3 regions of the Streptomyces sp. NPDC058307 genome follow, and region 2 is predicted to be linked to each of the others. Evidence: riboswitches for the same ligand, from Rfam matches in the RefSeq annotation. Region 2 holds a riboswitch; each other region holds the start of a gene.
The links. Region 2 has a riboswitch for S-adenosylmethionine ahead of thrC (threonine synthase). Riboswitches for the same ligand answer to the same signal wherever they lie in the genome.
Positions count from the first base shown of each region.

Region 1: linked by a shared signal. The riboswitch ahead of ACFVYN_RS08345 (aminotransferase class V-fold PLP-dependent enzyme) and the one ahead of thrC (threonine synthase) in region 2 are both predicted to bind S-adenosylmethionine.
Region 3: linked by a shared signal. The riboswitch ahead of ACFVYN_RS36900 (putative leader peptide) and the one ahead of thrC (threonine synthase) in region 2 are both predicted to bind S-adenosylmethionine.

Region 1 is NZ_JBHVYZ010000007.1:182,994-189,620, reverse strand. It holds gene ACFVYN_RS08365 (cytochrome P450) at 1-941, shown strand, start outside; gene ACFVYN_RS08360 (cytochrome P450) at 959-2,233, shown strand; gene ACFVYN_RS08355 (cytochrome P450) at 2,274-3,464, shown strand; gene trpD (anthranilate phosphoribosyltransferase) at 3,562-4,626, shown strand; SAM riboswitch class IV at 4,703-4,819, shown strand; gene ACFVYN_RS08345 (aminotransferase class V-fold PLP-dependent enzyme) at 4,946-6,307, shown strand; gene ACFVYN_RS08340 (PQQ-binding-like beta-propeller repeat protein) at 6,375-6,627, shown strand, end outside.
Region 2 is NZ_JBHVYZ010000066.1:13,770-20,396, forward strand. It holds gene ACFVYN_RS33785 (trehalose-6-phosphate synthase) at 1-810, opposite strand, end outside; gene ACFVYN_RS33790 (glucosyl-3-phosphoglycerate synthase) at 917-1,861, opposite strand; SAM riboswitch class I at 1,998-2,156, shown strand; gene thrC (threonine synthase) at 2,174-3,454, shown strand; gene ACFVYN_RS33800 (MoaD/ThiS family protein) at 3,451-3,726, shown strand; gene ACFVYN_RS33805 (cold-shock protein) at 4,170-4,376, shown strand; gene groL (chaperonin GroEL) at 4,901-6,523, shown strand.
Region 3 is NZ_JBHVYZ010000082.1:20,043-26,669, forward strand. It holds partial or broken gene ACFVYN_RS36880 (MFS transporter) at 1-31, opposite strand, end outside; gene ACFVYN_RS36885 (LLM class flavin-dependent oxidoreductase) at 599-1,705, shown strand; partial or broken gene ACFVYN_RS36890 (NtaA/DmoA family FMN-dependent monooxygenase) at 1,702-3,101, shown strand; gene ACFVYN_RS36895 (DUF1684 domain-containing protein) at 3,205-4,029, shown strand; SAM riboswitch class IV at 4,118-4,231, shown strand; gene ACFVYN_RS36900 (putative leader peptide) at 4,266-4,382, shown strand; gene ACFVYN_RS36905 (ABC transporter substrate-binding protein) at 4,596-6,215, shown strand; gene ACFVYN_RS36910 (ABC transporter permease) at 6,219-6,627, shown strand, end outside.

The DNA of each region.
Region 1 (6,627 bases), on a different contig from region 2:
TGCTGCAGACAGATCCCCCGGACCACACCCGGCTACGGCGCCTGGTGGCCCGGGAGTTCACCGCGCGCCGCATCGAGGCGCTGCGCCCGAGGGTCCGGCAGATCGCCGACGAACTGCTCGACGCGATGCTGCCGCTGGGCCGGGCCGACCTCGTCGAGGCGTTCGCGAAACCCTTGCCCATGGCGGTCATCTGCGAACTCCTCGGCGTTCCGCAGGCCGACCGGGAACGGTTCGGCGCCTGGTCGGGCGAACTGGTCTTCCCCAGCAGCGCGGAAGCCGCCGGTGCCGCCGTGCAGGCCATGACCGGCTACCTGGCCGAGCTCATCGAGGCGAAACGCCGCACCGACGACGGGCGGCTGCTCGGCGCCCTGGTGCGCACCATGGATGAGGACGGCGACCGCCTGTCGCCGCAGGAGATGCTCGGGATGGCCTTCCTGCTACTCGTCGCGGGTCATGAGACCACCGTCAACCTCATCGCCAACGGCACCTGCGCACTGCTGCGCAGCCCCGGCCAACTCGCTGCCCTGCGCGCCGACTTCACCCTCCTCGACGGTGCCGTGGAGGAGATGCTCCGCTACGACGGCCCGTCGCAGTCCACGGCCCACCGCTTCGCGTCCGAGGACGTGGAGATCGCGGGCACGTGGATCCCCGCGGGAGACCCCGTGCTGGTCCTCCTGGGAGCCGGCAACCGTGACCCGGAACGCTTCCCGGACCCCCAGACCTTCGACATCCGGCGCGACGCCCGCGGCCACCTCGGCTTCGGCCACGGCATTCACCACTGCCTGGGGGCACCGCTCGCCCGGCTGGAGGCGACCGTCGCCCTGCGCGCCCTCCTGGAGCGCTGCCCGGACCTCGCCCTCGACACCGACCCGGACCTGCTCGCCTGGCGGCCCAGCCTGATGCGCGGAGTCCTCCATCTGCCGGTGCGCTACGCGCCATGACCGAGAGGGACGCACACATGAACGAAGACGTACAGGACGACGGACCCGACCCCACCGAACCGGCCGGCCTGTTCGACCTCTCGGACCCCCGGTACACGGCGAATCCGTACGACACCTACCGGGTCGCCCGGCAGACGGCGCCGGTCTGTCCGATTACCGGGGACGGCCCCTGGATCGTCACGGGGCGTGCGGAAGCGGCCGCCGTGCTGCGGGATCCGGTCCGGTTCACCAGCCGGGCGAACACTCTCGGCGCGTACGAGTTCACCGACGCGTGCCGGAAACTGCTGTCCGACTCGGTCTACTACCGGGTCCCGCCGTTCAACGCAGACCCTCCCGAACACGGCCGGTTCCGGGCCCTCGTCGACGAGGAGTTCTCACCGGCCGCCCTGCACAGGAACGAACCCGCGATCCGGGCAACGGCCGACACCCTCGTCCGGGGCCTGAAATCCACGAAGGACGAGACAGGCGCCGATCTCCTCGCCGGGTTCGCCCAGCCGCTGCCGCTGGCCGTGATCTGCGACATCATCGGCGTACCGCCCCAGGACCGGGACACGGTCAAGGCGTGGAACAACGACTGGCTCCTCATGCAGGTGCTCCCGCTGCCCGAGGAGGATCAACTCCGGTGCGCGAAGAGCGTGTTGGAGTTCGAGGCATACTTCCGTGCCCTGCTGGCCGACCGAAGCCGGCACCCGGCCGACGACCTGCTCGGCGTCCTCGCCGCGGCGGCCGCGCAAAGCGATCCGGTTTGTACCCACGACGACGCCGTCGCCGCTCTCCTCAGCCTGCTGCCGTCCGCCCACGAGACCACCAGCCACCTCATCGCCAACACCGTGCACCGGCTGCTGCGGGACCGGAGGCTGTGGGAGGAGGTCGTCTCCGACCCCGGGCTGATCCCCGCGGCGGTGGAGGAAGGGCTCAGGCACACCACCTCGCTGCAGGGCACACCCCGTCTGGTCACCGAGGACACGGTCGTCGGCGGCACGGCGATCCCGGCCGGCGCGAAGGTGCACGCGATGGTCGCGGCGGTGGGCCGGGACCCCGAGTCGGCCGAGGACCCGGAGACCTTCCGGCTCGACCGGACCGGTCCGCCGCGCCACTTCGCGTTCGGCCACGGCCCCCACTCCTGCCTCGGCGCGCACCTGGCCCGACTGGAGAGCCGTATCGCCCTGGAAGCCCTGACCACCACGCTGCCGGACCTGGAACTGGCCCCCGGCTTCGAGCCCCACCACCTGCCGGGCGGATTCGTCCTCCACGGCCTGTTGACGCTCCCGGTCACCTGGCCCACGAGCTGACGTCCGTTCCGATCCGATCCGTCCCGAGTGAGGTAGTACCGTGCCCCTGACACACTCCGAGGACCTGTCCGCGTACGGCCAGGGCTTCGTCGACAACCCCTATCCGGTCTACGAGCGGCTGCGCGCCCAGGGCCCGGTGCACCGGGTGCGGACCGCCGCGTCGGGCGAGTTCTGGCTGGTCGTGGGCCACGCGGAGGCACGTGCCGCCCTCGCCGACCCGCGGCTGTCCAACGACATCCGGCACTCGGCCGCCTGGCAGGACGACGGAGGCAACTCCATCGGCCTGAACATGGTGCAGACGGACCCGCCGCAGCACACCCGGCTGCGCGGGCTGGTCGCGAAGGACTTCACGACACGGCGGATCGAGGCGCTGCGACCGCGCGTCCAGCAGATCGCGGACGAACTGGTCGATGCCATGCTGCCGTTGGGGCGGGTGGATCTGGTCGAGGCGTTCGCGCTGCCGTTGCCCCTGGCCGTGATCTGCGAACTACTCGGGGTGCCGGCCGGCGACCGCAAGGCGTTCCACGACTGGTACCTGCAGAGCACCGACTTCACCCGTCCCGACGCCGCCGGTGCCGCCGCGCAGGCGATGACCGGCTATCTGGCCGACCTCGTCGCCGCCAAGCGGCTGGAACCCGGCGCGGATCTGCTGAGCGCGCTGGCCGGCGGTATGCAGGACGAGGAGGACCGGCTCTCCGCCGAGGAGATGCTGGGTATGGCCTTCCTCCTGCTGGTGGCCGGCTACGAGACGGCGGCCAACCTGCTCTCCAGCGGCACTCTCGCCCTGCTGCGTCACCCCGATCAGCTCGCGGCCCTGCGCGGCGACTGGTCGCTGCTGGAGAACGCGGTGGAGGAGATGCTCCGCTACGAAGGACCGGTGGAGACCACGGCGTTCCGCTACGCCAAGGAGCCGGTGGAGATCGGCGGAACGGCCGTCGACCGCGGCGAGTCGGTGGCCGTGGTGCTGGCCGCGGCCTCGCGCGACTCCCGGCGGTTCGCCGAACCCGACCGCTTCGACATCCGCCGGGACGCCCGCGGCCACATGGCCTTCGGCTACGGCATCCACCACTGCCTGGGCGCACCACTGGCCCGCATGCAGGGCGCGGTCGCTTTCCGCACGCTGCTGGAGCGCTGCCCCGGCCTCGCCCTGGACGCCCGGCCGGACGACCTCACCTGGCGCCCCAGCCTGATGCTGCGCGGGCTGCACCACCTGCCGGTCACTTTCGGCTGACAGCACCGCCGTCCGTTGTGCGGACGGCCCCCTTCGATCGCCATCGGGGCTGGATAGGGTGGGGCGCACACCTTCTACGACACCCAGGAGCGGCCCCATGAGCGCTGTGACCCCCGCTGGAGGCGACACCGCGGCGGGCCGTTCCTGGCCCGAGGTACTGAACGCCCTGCTGTACGGCCGTGACCAGAGCGCCGACGCGACGGCGTGGGCGATGGACCGGATCATGCAGGGCGAGGCGACCGACGCGCAGATCGCCGGTTTCGTGGTCGCCCTCAGGGCCAAGGGCGAGACGGTCGAGGAGATCAACGGGCTCGTCCGGACGATGTACGCGCACGCCAACGTGATCGAGGTCCCCGGCCGGACGGTGGACATCGTCGGCACCGGCGGCGACGGCGCCAAGACGGTCAACATCTCCACCATGTCGGCGATCGTCGTGGCCGGTACCGGTGCCACGGTCGTCAAGCACGGCAACCGGGCCGCCTCCTCCGCGTCCGGCGCCTCGGACGTCCTGGGGAAGCTCGGCGTCAACCTGGAGCTGACCCCGCAGCGGGTGGCCGAGGTGGCCGGGGAGGCCGGGATCACGTTCTGCTTCGCGATCAAGTTCCATCCGGCGCTGCGTCACGTGGGCGCCGCACGCGGTCAGTTGGGCATCCGCACGGTGTTCAACGTCCTCGGCCCGCTGACCAACCCCGCGCGGGTGCGGTCCCAGGCGGTCGGGGTCGCGGACCCGCGCATGGCGCCGGTCGTCGCGGGCGTCTTCGCCGAGCGCGGCAACTCCTCGCTGGTCTTCCGCGGTGACGACGGCCTCGACGAGCTGACGACCACGTCGACCTCCCGTGTCTGGGTCGTGCGCGACGGCAAGGTCACCGAGGAGAGCTTCGACCCCCGGGACGTCGGCCTCGACCTGGTGCCGGTGGAGGCCCTGCGGGGCGGTGACCCGGCGTACAACGCGGAGGTCGCGCGCCGTCTGCTGGACGGCGAGAAGGGCCCGGTCCGGGACGCCGTACTCCTGAACTCGGCGGCCGCGCTGGTGGCCCTGGACCCCGGTCCGGGGACGCTGGCCGAGCAGCTGAGGGCCGGGATGGACAAGGCCGCCGAGTCGATCGACTCCGGGTCGGCGAAGCGGACGCTGGAGCGCTGGGTGGCCGCGAGCAACGCATAGCGTCCACCAGGGTGTCGTCCCGCGATCCGGACACGGGTTGCGGGACGACGATCACCTCACGTACGTTCTTTGACCAGGTCATGAGTGACAGTCATGAGGCCCCGGCCGACTGTCCGGCAACCCTCCGTCCGTGGCGGGGTGCCCCGGGTGAAGACCAGGCCGTAGGCAGCGAGGTCTACGGCAAGCGCGGATCCCTCACGAACCCAGGGATCCTGGTCATTCGAGGGAGTCTCCTGTGAGCAAGCGAATGCGATAGGGCCGCCGAGCCCCGCCTCCGCGCACCCATCTCACCTTTCTTTTCTTTTCACGGGAGTTCCCCATGTCCGTCTCCACCGCTGCCGCCGTCCAGACCATTTGTCCCCCTCTGCCCTTTCTGGGCCGGGATGTCACCGTCCCGCTCGTCACCGGCGGCGAAGTCACCTACGCGGCGCTCGACTACGCCGCCAGCGCACCGGCCCTCCAGCGGGTCTGGGACGACGTGGCGGCGTACGCGCCCTACTACGGCAGCGTGCACCGCGGGGCCGGCTACCTCTCCCAGCTGTCGACCGACCTGTTCGAGAACGCCCGCAGGACCGTCACCGAGTTCCTCGACTGCCGCGACGACGACCAGCTGATCTTCACCCGCTCGACCACCGACTCGCTCAACCTCCTCGCCGCCGCCCTCCCCGCCGACTGCCAGGTCTTCGTCTTCGAGACCGAGCACCACGCGAGCCTGCTGCCCTGGAAGGACGCCCGGGTCAGCTACCTCGACGCCCCGCGCACCCCGCGCCAGGCCGTCCGGACCCTGGAGAAGGCCCTCGCCGACCGCGACCCCCAGGGTCCGGCCCTGGTGTGCGTCACCGGCGCCTCCAACGTCACCGGGGAGCTGTGGCCCGTACGGGAACTGGCCGCGGCCGCGCACGCCCACGGCGCCCGGATCGTGCTCGACGCGGCCCAGCTCGCCCCGCACCACCCGCTGAGCGTCCGTGACCTCGACGTCGACTGGGTCGCCTTCTCCGGCCACAAGCTCTACGCCCCCTTCGGTTCCGGCGTCCTGGCCGGCCGCGCCGACTGGCTCCGGGCCGCCGATCCCTACCTCGCGGGCGGCGGAGCCAGCCGCAAGGTCACCCGGCGCGAGGACGGGGGAGTGGACGTGGAGTGGCACGACAGCGCCGCGCGCCACGAGGCCGGCTCCCCGAACGTCATCGGTGCCTACTCCATCGCGTCGGCCTGCAAGGCGCTGACCGAGGCCGGCTTCGACACCCTGGTCGCCCGCGAGCAGTATCTGATCAAGAAGGTGAAGGGCGGCCTCGCCGAGGTCCCCGCGGTCCGCGTCCTGTCCCTCTTCGGCGACGACGCCCCCCGCGTCGGCGTGATCTCCTTCGTCGTCGAGGGCTGGAACAGCTCCCACTTCGCCGCCGCCCTGTCCGCCGAGTACGGCATCGGCGTCCGCGACGGCCTCTTCTGCGCCCACCCCCTCGTGCGCACCCTCCTCGGCAGCGACCCGCAGTCCCAGGGCGAGTGCGGCGCCCCCGAGGCCGCGCCCGGCGAGAAGTCCCTCAACGCGATCCGGGTGAGCTTCGGCGCGGGCACCCCTGACGAGCACGTGGAGCGGTTCGTGCAGGCCGTGAAGGAACTGGTCGCGGACGGTGCGAAGTGGACGTACCGCACCGAGGACGGCCGCTGCGTCCCGGCCGTCTGACGTACCGGAGTCCACCGCGCGTATACGCTCCCCCCAGCAACCGTACGGAAAGCAGGGGGAGCACGGGGTGCAGGATCTGCGCGAGACCGACCCGTCGGCCATCGGGCCCTACGAGGTCCTGGGCAGACTCGGGTCCGGCGGCATGGGCGAGGTGTATCTCGCCCAGGCGCGGGGCGGACTGCGGCTGGCCGTGAAGGTCGTACGGGCCGAACACGCCGAGGACCGCACCTTCCGCGCCCGGTTCCGGCACGAGGTGCGGGCCGCGCAGACCGTCGGCGGGGCGGGTACGTACACCGCGCGGGTCGTGGACGCGGACACCG
Region 2 (6,627 bases):
GACGATCGTCTTGCGGCCCGCGCCGATCTCCTCGCGCAGGGCGACGATGCGCTCCTCGACGTCGGCCTCGTGGGAACGGGCGCGCAGGAAGTCCGCGTCCGCGCCCAGCCCGTGCACCCCGATCCTGGTCTCACCGAGCCCGTCCGCGAACTCCGTACAACAGGCCGTGAACGCGTCCGCCCAGCGCTGGGTGAGGAAGCCGAGCCGGTCGGCGCCCAGCATGCCCCGCAGCAGCCGGCCCGCGATGTCGTCGGGCAGCATCCGGAAGTAGTCCACCGGCGCCCACGGCGTGTGCGAGAAGTGGGCGATGCGCAGGTCGGGACGGAGTTCACGGAGCATCCCCGGCACCAGGCACAGGTGGTAGTCCTGGACCAGGACCGCCGCCCCCTCGGCCGCCTCCTGGGCGAGCGCCTCGGCGAAGGCGCGGTTGTACGTCTCGTACGACGCCCACTGGCGCCGGAACTCCGCGTCGAAGGACGGCTCCAGCGGGGTCTGGTACAGCAGGTGGTGGACGAACCACAACACCGAGTTGGCGATGCCGTTGTACGCGTCGGCGTGCACGTCGGCCGGGATGTCGAGCATGCGGACCCCCGGCTCGCCGACCCCGCGCCGGACCGCCTCGCGGTCGCCGTCGCCGAGCGCCGAGCACACCCACAGGGAGTCCGCGTCGGAGCCGATCGCAGACAGGCCCGAGACCAGCCCGCCGCCACCGCGTTTGGCATGCAGCGAGCCGTCCTCGCGCGTTTCGTACGAGACCGGGCCGCGGTTGGACGCGACCAGCACCTGAGCAGCACTGTTGGTTGACGCCATACGCCTCAACCTAGCCCGGCCCCCAAACGCTCAAACGTACGGATGCGCACTTGCGCGCGGTGACGCGACCTTCCGGCGCGCGGTGACGCGACCTTCCTCCGCGCGCTTACGCGACCTTCCGCTCCGCGTACTCCGCGATCTCCACCATCGGCGGCCGCTCCTCGGTGTCCACGGAGTACGTCCGCGGCTCGAAGCCGTCCCGGCCCCGCTCGAACTGGGTCAGGGCGGGCCGGATCATATGGCCGCGGGCCAGCCTCAGCTGGGCGGTGCGGTAGATCGCGGCGGACATCCGGCCCAGGGCCTGGCCGTCCTGGTGGCGGTGCTTGCGCACACCGACGTCGACCTGGGCGAGGGCGTCGAGGCCGACCAGGTGCAGGGCGTCGACCAGCATGCCCAGCTCGATGCCGTAGCCGACCGGGAACGGCAGCTGCTCCAGCAGCGAGCGCCGGGCCGCGTACTCGCCGCCCAGCGGCTGCACGAAACCGGCCAGCTGCGGCCAGTGCATGTTCAGCAGCGGGCGCGCCATCAGCTCGGTGACCCGGCCGCCCTGTCCGGCGGCGCCGCCCAGGGGACGGTCGTACATGCCCTTGACCAGGTCGACCCCGGGGTCGGTGAGCAGCGGGCCGACGATGCCGGAGACGAACTCCGAGGAGAACTCCTTCAGGTCGGCGTCGATGAAGCAGACGATGTCCCCGCTGGTGACCAGCAGGGAGCGCCACAGGACCTCGCCCTTGCCGGGCACGGCGGGTATGCGCGGGAGGATGTCGTCGCGGTGGACGACCCGCGCCCCGGCCGCGGCGGCGACCTCGGACGTGCGGTCGGTCGATCCCGAGTCGACGACGACGATCTCGTCGACGAGCGGGACCTGTTGCATGAGGTCATGACGGATCACGGCGACGATGTCACCGACCGTCTCCTCCTCGTTGAGCGCGGGCAGGACGACACTGACGGTCTGCCCCGAGCTCCGCTTCGCGGCCATGATCCGGTGGAGCGGGCGATCAGTCGCGGACCAGGACCTGGTGGCCAGCCAGCGCTCGACTTCGTTCAGCACAGTGCGCGGCTCCTTAGCGTGTGATCCATCTCGCGGTTCGGACGTCTCTCTCAACTGTCCTGGTCGTCGGTTACAGTCTTGAACAACGCGGATGACCATCGCATGTCCGAGGTGGCCGCCGTTAACAACTTCATACCGCTCATCCAGAGGGGCAGAGGGATACGGCCCGATGAAGCCCCGGCAACCCTCCAGTCGGTTCTCGTAGCGATCGCTGACGATCGTCTCCGCGAGGCTCCCGGCTCGGGAAGGTGCCAAATCCGTCTCACGGCGAAGTGCGTCGTGAGGAAGATGAGGAGAAAGGGCCTCGCCTCCATGGCTGCGCAGACTGTTGCAAGCACCACGAACTCCGTCGACCTGGGTCCCGCCGCGGCGCTGAGCTGCCGCGAATGCGGCCACCGCGTCCCGCTCGGCCCGGTCTTCGCCTGCGAGGAGTGTTTCGGCCCGCTTGAGATCGCGTACGACTTCTCGGCCTACGAAACCGAGGAACTCCGCAAGCGCATCGAGGCGGGACCTTCGAACATCTGGCGCTACGCCCCGCTGCTGCCCGTCCCCGCGGACGTGGCGGACAAGCCCAACATCAACCCCGGCTGGACCAAGCTCGTCAAGGCCGACAACCTCGCCCGCGAGCTCGGCGTCACCGGCGGCCTGTACATCAAGGACGACTCCGGCAACCCGACGCACTCCTTCAAGGACCGCGTCGTCGCGCAGGCCATCGAGGCAGCCCGCGCCTTCGGCTTCACCACCCTCTCCTGCTCCTCCACCGGCAACCTCGCCGGCGCCGTGGGTGCCGCCGCGGCCCGGGCCGGCTTCCGCTCCTGCGTGTTCATCCCGCACGACCTGGAGCAGGGCAAGATCGTCATGGCCGCGATCTACGGCGGCGAGCTCGTCGGCATCGAGGGCAACTACGACGACGTGAACCGCTTCTGCTCCGAGCTGATCGGCGACCCGGCCGGCGAGGGCTGGGGCTTCGTCAACGTCAACCTGCGGCCGTACTACGCGGAGGGGTCCAAGACCCTGGCGTACGAGATCTGCGAGCAGCTGGGCTGGAAGCTCCCCGACCAGCTGGTCGTGCCGATCGCCTCCGGCTCGCAGCTCACGAAGATCGACAAGGGTCTGCAGGAGCTGATCAAGCTCGGGCTCGTCGAGGACAGGCCGTACAAGATCTTCGGCGCGCAGGCCGAGGGGTGCTCGCCGGTGTCGGTGGCGTACAAGGCCGGGCACGACGTGGTCCGCCCCCAGAAGCCGGACACCATCGCCAAGTCGCTGGCCATCGGGAACCCCGCGGACGGCCCGTACGTGCTGGACATCGCGCGTCGTACCGGCGGTGCGGTGGAGGACGTGAACGACGAGCAGATCGTCGACGCGATCAAGCTGCTGGCGCGGACCGAGGGGATCTTCGCGGAGACCGCCGGTGGCGTGACGGTGGGTGTGACCCGCAAGCTGATCGAGAACGGCGTCCTCGACCCGACGAAGACCACGGTGGTGCTGAACACCGGCGACGGTCTCAAGACCCTGGACGCGGTGGCCGGTACCGGGCTCACCGCCACGATCCGTCCGAATCTGGACTCTTTCCGAGAGGCTGGCCTCGCATGAGCGTCAACGTCCGCATCCCCACCATCCTGCGCACCTACACCGGCGGCCAGGCCGAGGTGCAGGCCGAGGGTGGGACCCTCGCCGAGGTCATCGCCGATCTGGAGAAGAACCACACCGGTATCGCGGCGCGTGTTCTCGACGACCAGGGCAAGCTGCGGCGGTTCGTGAATGTGTACGTGAACGACGACGATGTGCGGTTCGAGCAGGGGCTGGAGACGGCGACGCCCGACGGGGCCGGAGTCTCCATCATCCCGGCGGTCGCCGGCGGGTGACCGTATGACTGGTCATTACCTTCGGTAACAGAAATTACCGAGAGTTCATCCGATTGCCCTCTCCGCCAGAGAAGCGGAGGGGGCAATTCTCTATGGTTGAGCACGGTACAGTTGGGGAAGCTGCTGCTTCCTTCATGCCGGGCGCATATGAGTTCTGACTTCGGATGCGACGAGAAGTAGCCAAAGTGTGTGGGTTCTTTGCCACTTATGCTCCTTTTGTGGGGCCCGACTTGCCCCGGATTCGGGCGAATTCTTACTACATTCCGGACCCCTTCCGTCCAGAATTCTCGTCCGATTGACCTGTTGCAGACGGCAGTTGGACAGATACATTCAGCCGCGGTCGACGCGTTCCGGCGCACGCCCCCAACCATGTGGGGGGTGAGGTCTGACCCGGATCCATGAAGTGTGGATCCGTGCAAGGGCCAGTAATAGGGGAGTTAGGCATGGCTCAGGGCACCGTCAAGTGGTTCAACGCGGAGAAGGGGTACGGCTTCATCGCGGTCGACGGTGGTGCGGATGTATTCGTCCACTACAGCGCGATTCAGATGGACGGCTACCGCACCCTTGAAGAGGGCCAGCGGGTCGAGTTCGAGATCTCGCAAGGTCAGAAGGGGCCGCAGGCGGACATGGTCCGTCTCGCGACTGGCTGAAGCACGCGCCGGGTAACAACAGCGTCGTTCTTCGTTCTTCTTCGGAGGGCTCGTACCCCATGGGGAGTCATGGGTACGGGCCCTTCGGCATGTGTGCGGTTGGCGGGTGCGGGTGCGGGTTCGGTGGGGGCGGGCGTTTTGCGCAGTTCCCCGCGCCCCTGGATGCCTGCGGCGGCACGCTGGGCCCCGGTGGGTCGTCCGGGGGTGTCAACGGGAGCGACTCCGGGCGTCGTTGCTTCGCTGCGGGGCCTGTGGGGGTGCGGTCGGGGTGGGGCTCGTGGGGTGGGAAGAGGCCCGGCGGCAGGGCCGGGAGGGGGCCCGAAACGCGAGAGGCGCTTGCACTCGACCATGCCGAGTGCTAATCATTGGCGTTAGCACTCTGAAGGTGAGAGTGACAAAGATGGACCGGGTCGGTGAGGCCCGCAGGCCTTGTGGGGCAAGGATCCACAGGCCGGCGAGCCGTCCGTCGCGGGCGCGGGCGCGGTCCGAAGGAATCACCCCCAGTCCTGGAGGGACCACTTCACATGGCCAAGATCATCGCGTTCGACGAGGAGGCGCGGCGCGGCCTCGAGCGCGGCATGAACCAGCTCGCGGACGCCGTCAAGGTGACGCTCGGCCCCAAGGGCCGCAACGTCGTCCTCGAGAAGAAGTGGGGCGCCCCCACGATCACCAACGATGGTGTCTCCATCGCCAAGGAGATCGAGCTCGAGGACCCGTACGAGAAGATCGGCGCCGAGCTGGTCAAGGAAGTCGCCAAGAAGACGGACGACGTCGCCGGTGACGGTACGACCACCGCGACCGTGCTCGCCCAGGCCCTGGTCAAGGAAGGCCTGCGCAACGTAGCCGCCGGCGCCAACCCCATGGCCCTCAAGCGCGGTATCGAGAAGGCCGTCGAGGCCGTCTCCGCCGCCCTGCTCGAGCAGGCCAAGGATGTCGAGACCAAGGAGCAGATCGCCTCCACGGCCTCCATCTCCGCCGCCGACACCCAGATCGGCGAGCTCATCGCCGAGGCGATGGACAAGGTCGGCAAGGAAGGCGTCATCACCGTCGAGGAGTCCCAGACCTTCGGTCTGGAGCTGGAGCTCACCGAGGGTATGCGCTTCGACAAGGGCTACATCTCGGCGTACTTCGCCACCGACATGGAGCGGATGGAGGCGTCGCTCGACGACCCCTACATCCTCATCGCCAACTCCAAGATCGGCTCCGTCAAGGACCTGCTCCCGCTCCTGGAGAAGGTCATGCAGTCGGGCAAGCCGCTGCTGATCATCGCCGAGGACGTCGAGGGCGAGGCCCTGTCGACCCTGGTCGTCAACAAGATCCGCGGCACCTTCAAGTCGGTCGCCGTCAAGGCCCCGGGCTTCGGTGACCGCCGCAAGGCCATGCTCGGCGACATCGCCATCCTCACGGGCGGCGAGGTCATCTCCGAGGAGGTCGGCCTCAAGCTGGAGAACGCGACCCTGGACCTCCTGGGCCGCGCCCGCAAGGTCGTCATCACCAAGGACGAGACCACCATCGTCGACGGTGCCGGTTCGTCCGACCAGGTCAACGGTCGCGTCAACCAGATCCGCGCCGAGATCGAGAACAGCGACTCGGACTACGACCGCGAGAAGCTCCAGGAGCGCCTGGCGAAGCTCGCCGGTGGCGTCGCCGTCATCAAGGCCGGTGCCGCGACCGAGGTCGAGCTCAAGGAGCGCAAGCACCGCATCGAGGACGCCGTTCGCAACGCGAAGGCGGCCGTCGAGGAGGGCATCGTCGCCGGTGGTGGCGTGGCCCTCATCCAGGCCTCCTCGGTCTTCGAGAAGCTGGACCTGGAGGGTGACGAGCTGACCGGCGCCAACGCCGTGAAGCTGGCCCTGGAGGCCCCGCTCAAGCAGATCGCCGTCAACGGTGGTCTCGAGGGTGGCGTCATCGTCGAGAAGGTGCGCAACCTGCCCGTCGGCCACGGCCTGAACGCCGCGACCGGTGAGTACGTCGACATGATCGCCGAAGGCATCATCGACCCGGCGAAGGTGACCCGCTCTGCCCTGCAGAACGCCGCCTCCATCGCCGCGCTGTTCCTCACCACCGAGGCCGTCATCGCCGACAAGCCGGAGAAGGCCGCCGCGCCCGCCGGTGGCGGTATGCCCGGCGGTGACATGGACTTCTGATCCACCCCGGGCCACCAGGCCCGACGGTAGGTCAACGTCCTTGGCGGGGGCGGCACTTCCTGGGAACAGGAGGTGGCCGCCCCCGGTCATTTCTTGCGCTATGC
Region 3 (6,627 bases), on a different contig from region 2:
GTCGGGCAGCACGGTCTTCTCCCGGAAGCATTGGCTGATCGTGCTCCCCCGGGTGCGTGAGGTGTGGTGGATGACTGGGCCGCGTACGTCGCCGATGTTCGCGACACGACGCAACAGCCGCCAGGAGAAGAGCGAGATCGCGAGCCGTCGAACGGCGATCAGCGACAGACCTGGTCGAACTGGTCGGCGCGGCGGCTCACCCAGAACGGGTCGAGCAGCACCGTGTGTGCCGTGCCGACGGTCTCCATGGCCTGGATCAAAGCACAACGCAATTGATGCGTCCACCACGCGTCCCGGCGCACGAGATGCCCGTTCGCCGTCCTCGACCTTGACATTCACAGGGGCGGGCGACGTACGTTGAAAGGGAAAGTTCCTGACCGGTGGAGGCTTTGATGCACGTACGGGGCGCGGCACCGCGCGGTGCGTGCAGCGGTGCGTGCAGTGGTGCGCGGCTCATCACCCGGCGGCATGTCGACTACTGCCGTACCTCCTCCGCCGTCTGTCCTTCCGTACACGTCTGACCCCGGCCGGCCGCTGTGCCGGCTGTCTCGTCGTGGCCCTGTGGCCGCGAGTCCCGTGTTTCCCGGAAGGAACCCCCTTGACCGGCCCCGCCCTGCACCTCGCCGTCGAGATCGACGGCGACGGCGCACACCCCGCGGCCTGGCGCCGCGCCGCCCACTCGCCCGATCAGCTGCTCACACCGCGCCGCGTGGCCCAGGTCGCCGCCGTCGCCGAGAACGCCGGGTTCACGCTGGTCACCCTGGACGACGGCGTGCTGCCGCCAGGCGCCTCACCGGATCCGGTGGGCCGTATCGGCGCGGTGGAGCGAGCGGCCTTCGTCGCCGCGTCCACGAGCACCATCGGCATCGCACCCGTCGTCCTGGTCACCTACGCCGAACCCTTCCATGTCTCCAGCCAGTTGGCGTCCCTGGACCACATCTCCGCCGGTCGCGCCGGGTGGGTGGTGACGGAGGAGGAGCGCCCCGAGGCGGCTCGTGCCTGGGGCAGACCGCTGGTCGCCGACGCCGCCGCACGGGCCCGGGAGTCCCGGGACGGCGTGGAGGTGGCCCGCGACCTGTGGGACTCGTGGGAGGACGACGCGGTCATCCGGTCCGTGGCCACCAGCCGCTACCTCGACCGCGAGCGGCTGCACTACATCGACTTCACGGGCGAGACGTACGCCGTCAAGGGCCCGGCGATCGTGCCGCGCCCGCCTCAGGGGCAGCTGGTCGTCCTGGGCAGGCCGGACCGGGTTCCCGCCGCACAGCTGGACGTCGCTCTCGTCGAGGGCCGTGACCTCGCGTCGCTCACCGCAGCCGCCGCTGCCGCCGGTACGCCCCGCCTCTTCGCCGAGGTCGAGGTGGCGCTGGACACACCGGACGCCACGGCCGCCGAACGTGTCGCCGACCTGGAACGGAACGCGGCGTGGACCGACCGGGGCCGGCTGCGGCACGTCGGCTCGGCGGCCCAACTGGTCTCGCTCCTTGCCGAGTTGAGCCGGCACGTCGACGGCGTACGGCTGCACCCGCTGGTGCTGGACGAGGACCTGCCCGTCCTCTCCGGCCTCGTGCTGCCGGCCCTGTCCGAGCGGCGCCTCGTCGCCCGTCCGCTGCCCGGTACGTCCCTGCGCTCGACCCTGGGTCTGGAGCGCCCCGTCAACCGCTTCGCCGCCGCTGCCGTGGCCGGCCAGGAGGACGCCCGATGACCCGCACCGATCCCCTCGACGTCCCCCGCCCGCACGCCCGGCTGCACTTCGGGGTGTTCTTCCAGGGCGTCAACCACTGGACCATCTGGTCCGCCCCCGACAGCGGCTCCCAGATCGACCCCGCCTCCTTCCGCCGGGTCGCGCAGACCGCCGAACGGGGCCTGTTCGACGCGTTCTTCCTCGGCGAGGGGCTGCGGCTACGCGAGGTCGACGGCAGGATCCACGATCTCGACGTGGCCGGACGCCCCGACGCCATCACCCAGCTCGCGGCACTGGCCGCGGTCACCCGCCGGATCGGGCTTGTCTCCACCTCCAACTCCACCTTCAACGAGCCCGCCGACCTCGCCCGCCGTCTGTCCGGACTCGATCTGCTCTCCGAAGGCCGCGCCGGCTGGAACGTGGTGACCACGGACAACGCCTGGACCGGCGCCAACTTCCGCCGCGGCGGCTACCTCGACCACGCCGACCGCTACCGCCGCGCCGAGGAGTTCCTCACCGTGGCCCGCGCGTTGTGGGACGGCTGGCAGGACGGAGCGATCGCCGACTCCGCCGGGGCACCGGAATGGTCGGCGCCCGGTGCCGTACGCCAAGTACGGCACCAGGGACCGCAGTTCGACATCGACCTCGCCCCGACGCTGCCCCGCAGCGCCCAGGGGCACCCTGTGATCTTCCAGGCCGGTGACTCCGGTGAGGGACGCGACTTCGCCGCCCGCAACGCCGACGTCATCTTCTCCGCGCACGGCAACGACTTCGACGACGCCCTTGCCTTCGCCCAGGACATCCGGCACCGGCTGCGGGCGGTCGGGCGGCCCGACGACGACCTGCGGATCCTGCCGGGCACCGAGATCATCATCGGCGCCACCGAGGAGGGGGCCCAGGAGAAGAAGCGCTGGATCCGGCTCCAGCAGGTCACCCCCGCCACGGCACTGGGCATCGCCGGACTGCTGTGGGGCATCGACCTGTCCGACCGCGACGCCGACGGGCCGCTGCCGAAGGAGGACCCGGTCGTCGCCGAGAACGACGGCTCCTTCGGGGCCCGGCGCATCGCCGACCGCGTACGGTCGTGGCCGAGTGGCGGGCGAAGGCGGAAGCCAACGGCTGGTCGCTGCGCGAGACCGTCATCGCGCTCGGCCCGCAGCGCGGGCACGTCGGCACCCCGTCCGGCCTGGCCGACAAGTTCGCCCACTTCGTGCGGCACGGCGCGGTCGACGGCTTCAACGTCACGCCGTACCTCATCCCCGACGGCCTCGACGACATCGTCGACCTGCTCGTCCCGGAACTGCAGGAACGCGGGATCTACCGCACCGAGTACACCGGCACCACCCTGCGCGAGAACCTCGGCCTGCGCGAGCCCCTCACGCACCGGTCCGCGCGGGAGCAACGGCAGGCGGGCTGACATGGCTGCGCGAGGAGCGCCCAACGCGTCCGACCGCCGGGCCATCGACGGCCCCACCGGCACCCTGAACCCGCACTCACGCGCGCGTGACGAAGGAGAACCCATGACCACCGAGGCCACCAAGACCGACTTCCATGCCTTCACCGAGACCTGGCTGGAGTGGTACCGGGCCCAGGAGGCCCGGCTCGCCGACCCGCACGGGTTCCTGGCGATCACCGGCCTGCACTGGCTCGACGACCGCCCGCAGCGCTTCCCGGACGCGCCCGGCGCGTGGCGAACCGGCCCCGACGGGGTCGTCGTAGATCTCGACGACGGCGAGGAACTGCTCGTCGACGGAACGCCGGTGCACGGTGAACACCGCTTCGGCGTGCTTGCCGAGCGCACCGGTGTCGACGCCGTCTGGGGAGACGCCGTCATCGAGGTCGCCAAGCGCGGCGGGCACGACATCGTGCGCCCCCGGCACCCCGACGCGCCGCTGCGCACGGCCTTCACCGGAACGCCCGCCTACGCCCCCGACCCGCGCTGGGCAGTGACGGGCCGTTACATCCCCTTCGACACGCCACGACCCACCACCGTCGGCGCCGCGGTCGAGGGCCTTGAGCATGTGTACGACGCTCCGGGCAGGATCGAGTTCGAGCTGGAGGGGAGCCCACTGTCGCTGACCGCGTTCCCCGGCCATGGCGCCGGCCGGCTGATGGTGCTGTTCACGGACGCGACCTCGGGGGTCACCACCTACGCCGCCAACCGGTCCCTCTCCCTGGAGCCGCCCACCGCCGACGGAACGGTCGTCCTGGACTTCAACCGCGCCGCGAACCTGCCGTGCGCCTACACGGACCTGGCCACCTGCCCGCTGCCCCCGGCCGAGAACCGGCTGCCGGTGGCGATCGAGGCCGGCCTGAAGATCCCGCGCGAGCGCGGCGGTTCCTGAGCCGGACCCGCTGCCGGCCCGACTGCCCCCGCAGCACGCCGGTTTGCGGCATTGACGTACGACGAGAGCCCTCCGTACGATCACGAACGGCATTGAGTGTCAGCGTCAAGCCCTGGCTCGCTGACCGGCAACCCTCCCCCGCGGTGGGGTGCTCCAGGTGAAAGCCCGGCGGGATCACCGACGATCTCCGCAAGCGCGAGGCCCCGTGACCGGGGCCGGAAAAGTGGAGGCCCGGTATGCGGCACGGTGGTGATCTCGGCGTCCGCTTCATCGGCGCCACCGTGTTCTCCCGGCTCTCGCGCCGGCGTCACATCGACCTCAAGCGCTCGACCAGCTGTCTCTGTCGGGCCTGACAGGCTTTCCCACCGCTGGTCGCGGTTCGGCACCCGCTGCCGCCGCGCCCGCCTGCGCCTGATCTCCGGCTGTCTTCGAGCCCCGTTTCCCGTGATCCCTGTCTGTCCAGCGCACCCCCGGCACCGGCGTCGCACCGGCCGGGGCCGCACGCCCAGGTACGGCCATGCCGCGTACGGCATCCGTCCGGGTGACACGAGTAGGAGAAGCCCTCCGTGACTGCACTTCCCCATGTCGGATCCGCCCGCTGGGCGGCATGGACCGCCCTTGTCACCACCAGTGTTCTACTGACCGCCTGCGGCTCGGGTGGCGGCGACTCCGGCAGCGGCACCGGGCAGCCCGGGTCCGGCGGCACCCTGACCTTCGCGGTGGGCTCGGACGCCGGCTGCGTGGACCCGCAGCAGGTCGCCAGCAACGAGACCATCTACTCGGTGCGCCAGATCGTGGACTCCCTCACGGACCAGGACCCGAAAACCGGCAAGATCGTGCCGTGGCTGGCGAAGAGCTGGGACATCAGCTCCGACGCCAAGCAGTTCACCTTCCATCTGCGCTCGGGTGTCACCTTCAGCGACGGGTCGAAGCTGACCGCTCAGGTGGTCAAGGACAACTTCGACGCGGTGCCCCGGCTCGGCGCGCTCGGCACCCTCGCCCAGGGCTATCTCAGCGGCGTCGAGAGCACCACGGCAGTCGACCCGCTCACCGTCAAGGTCACCTTCAAGCAGCCCAACGCCCAGTTCCTCCAGGCCACTTCGACACACTCGCTGGGCATCGAATCCTCGGCCAGCGTCAAGAAGACCCCGCAGCAGAAGTGCAGTGACGGCGTGACCGGCTCCGGGCCGTTCGTGCTGAAGCAGTACGTGCAGAACCAGTCGCTCACCCTCGCCAAGCGCGCCGGATACGCCTGGGGTTCCTCGCTGTGGACCAAGAAGGGCGAGGCATACCTGGACAAGCTGGTCTTCAAGGTCGTACCGGAGGCCGGTGTTCGGGCGGGCAGTCTCCAGTCCGGCCAGGTGGACGCGATCAGCAGTGTCGGCAAGGCCAACGAGGCAGCGCTCAAGGGCGGCCAGGTCGCCCTCCAGCGACGGGCCAACCCCGGCGTGGTGTTCGGCCTCGGCCTCAACAACTCGCGGCCGGTCCTGAACGACGCGCGCGTGCGCCAGGCCATCCTGTACGCCGTCGACCGGCAGCAGATCGCCGACACCGTGTTCCCGACCGGCACCCAGGCGGCCACCAGCGTCCTCGCCCACACCACGCCCGACTACACCAGCCTCGCGTCGGGCCTGAAGACCGACGCGGCCAAGGCCAAGTCCCTGCTGGACGCGGCCGGTTGGAAGACCGGCAGCGACGGCATCCGCACCAAGGACGGCAAGAAGCTCGGCCTGACCATCGACTGGATCCCCAACGCCGGCACCAACCAGCCCGCGTTGGAGCTGATCCAGCAGCAACTCAAGGCGGTCGGCGTCCAGGCGACCCTCAAGCAGCTCCAGGTCACCCAGCTCGCGCCGACGCTGCAGTCGGGCGACTACGACGCCGCCTGGGGAAACGTCACCCGTGCCGACCCCGACATCCTGCGCAGCTCCTTCTCCACGAAGCTGGCCAACTTCTACCGCGTGCCGACGAGCGGCCTGGACACGGCCCTGGCCGCGCAGGCCGCGACCACCGACACCGCCAAGCGCAAGCAACTGGTCGGGCAGGCGCAGCAGTTGATCGTGCAGAACGCCTACTACGTGCCGGTCGTGGAGCTCCAGACCCAACTGGCGGTGTCGAAGAAGGTGCACGACCTGAACTTCGACGCCTCCAGCCGGCTCCAGCTGCACGACACCTGGATCGGCTGACGCATGCGCCGCTATGTGATCAAACGGCTCGCGCAGGCGGTCGGCGTGCTGTGGGCGGCGTACACGGTCTCGTTCCTGGTGCTGGACTATCTGCCGGGTGACCCGGTCACCGCGATGGCCAGTGCCGGGATGGACTCGGGGCAGGTCGACCCGCATCAGCTCGCCGCCCTGCGGCACGAGTACGGCTTCGACAAGCCCGTGCTGGTGCAGTACGGCGAGTACCTGGGGCGGGCCGTGCGCGGGGACTTCGGCGACTCGGTGTCCACCGGGCGCCCGGTCGCCTCGACGCTGACCGACGCCCTGCCACAGACCCTGCAGTTGACCGGCGCGGCACTGCTGCTCGCGGTGGTCCTCGGCGGTGGCCTGGCGGTGCTGGCCACCTACACCGCTCAGCGCTGGCTGCGGCAGCTGC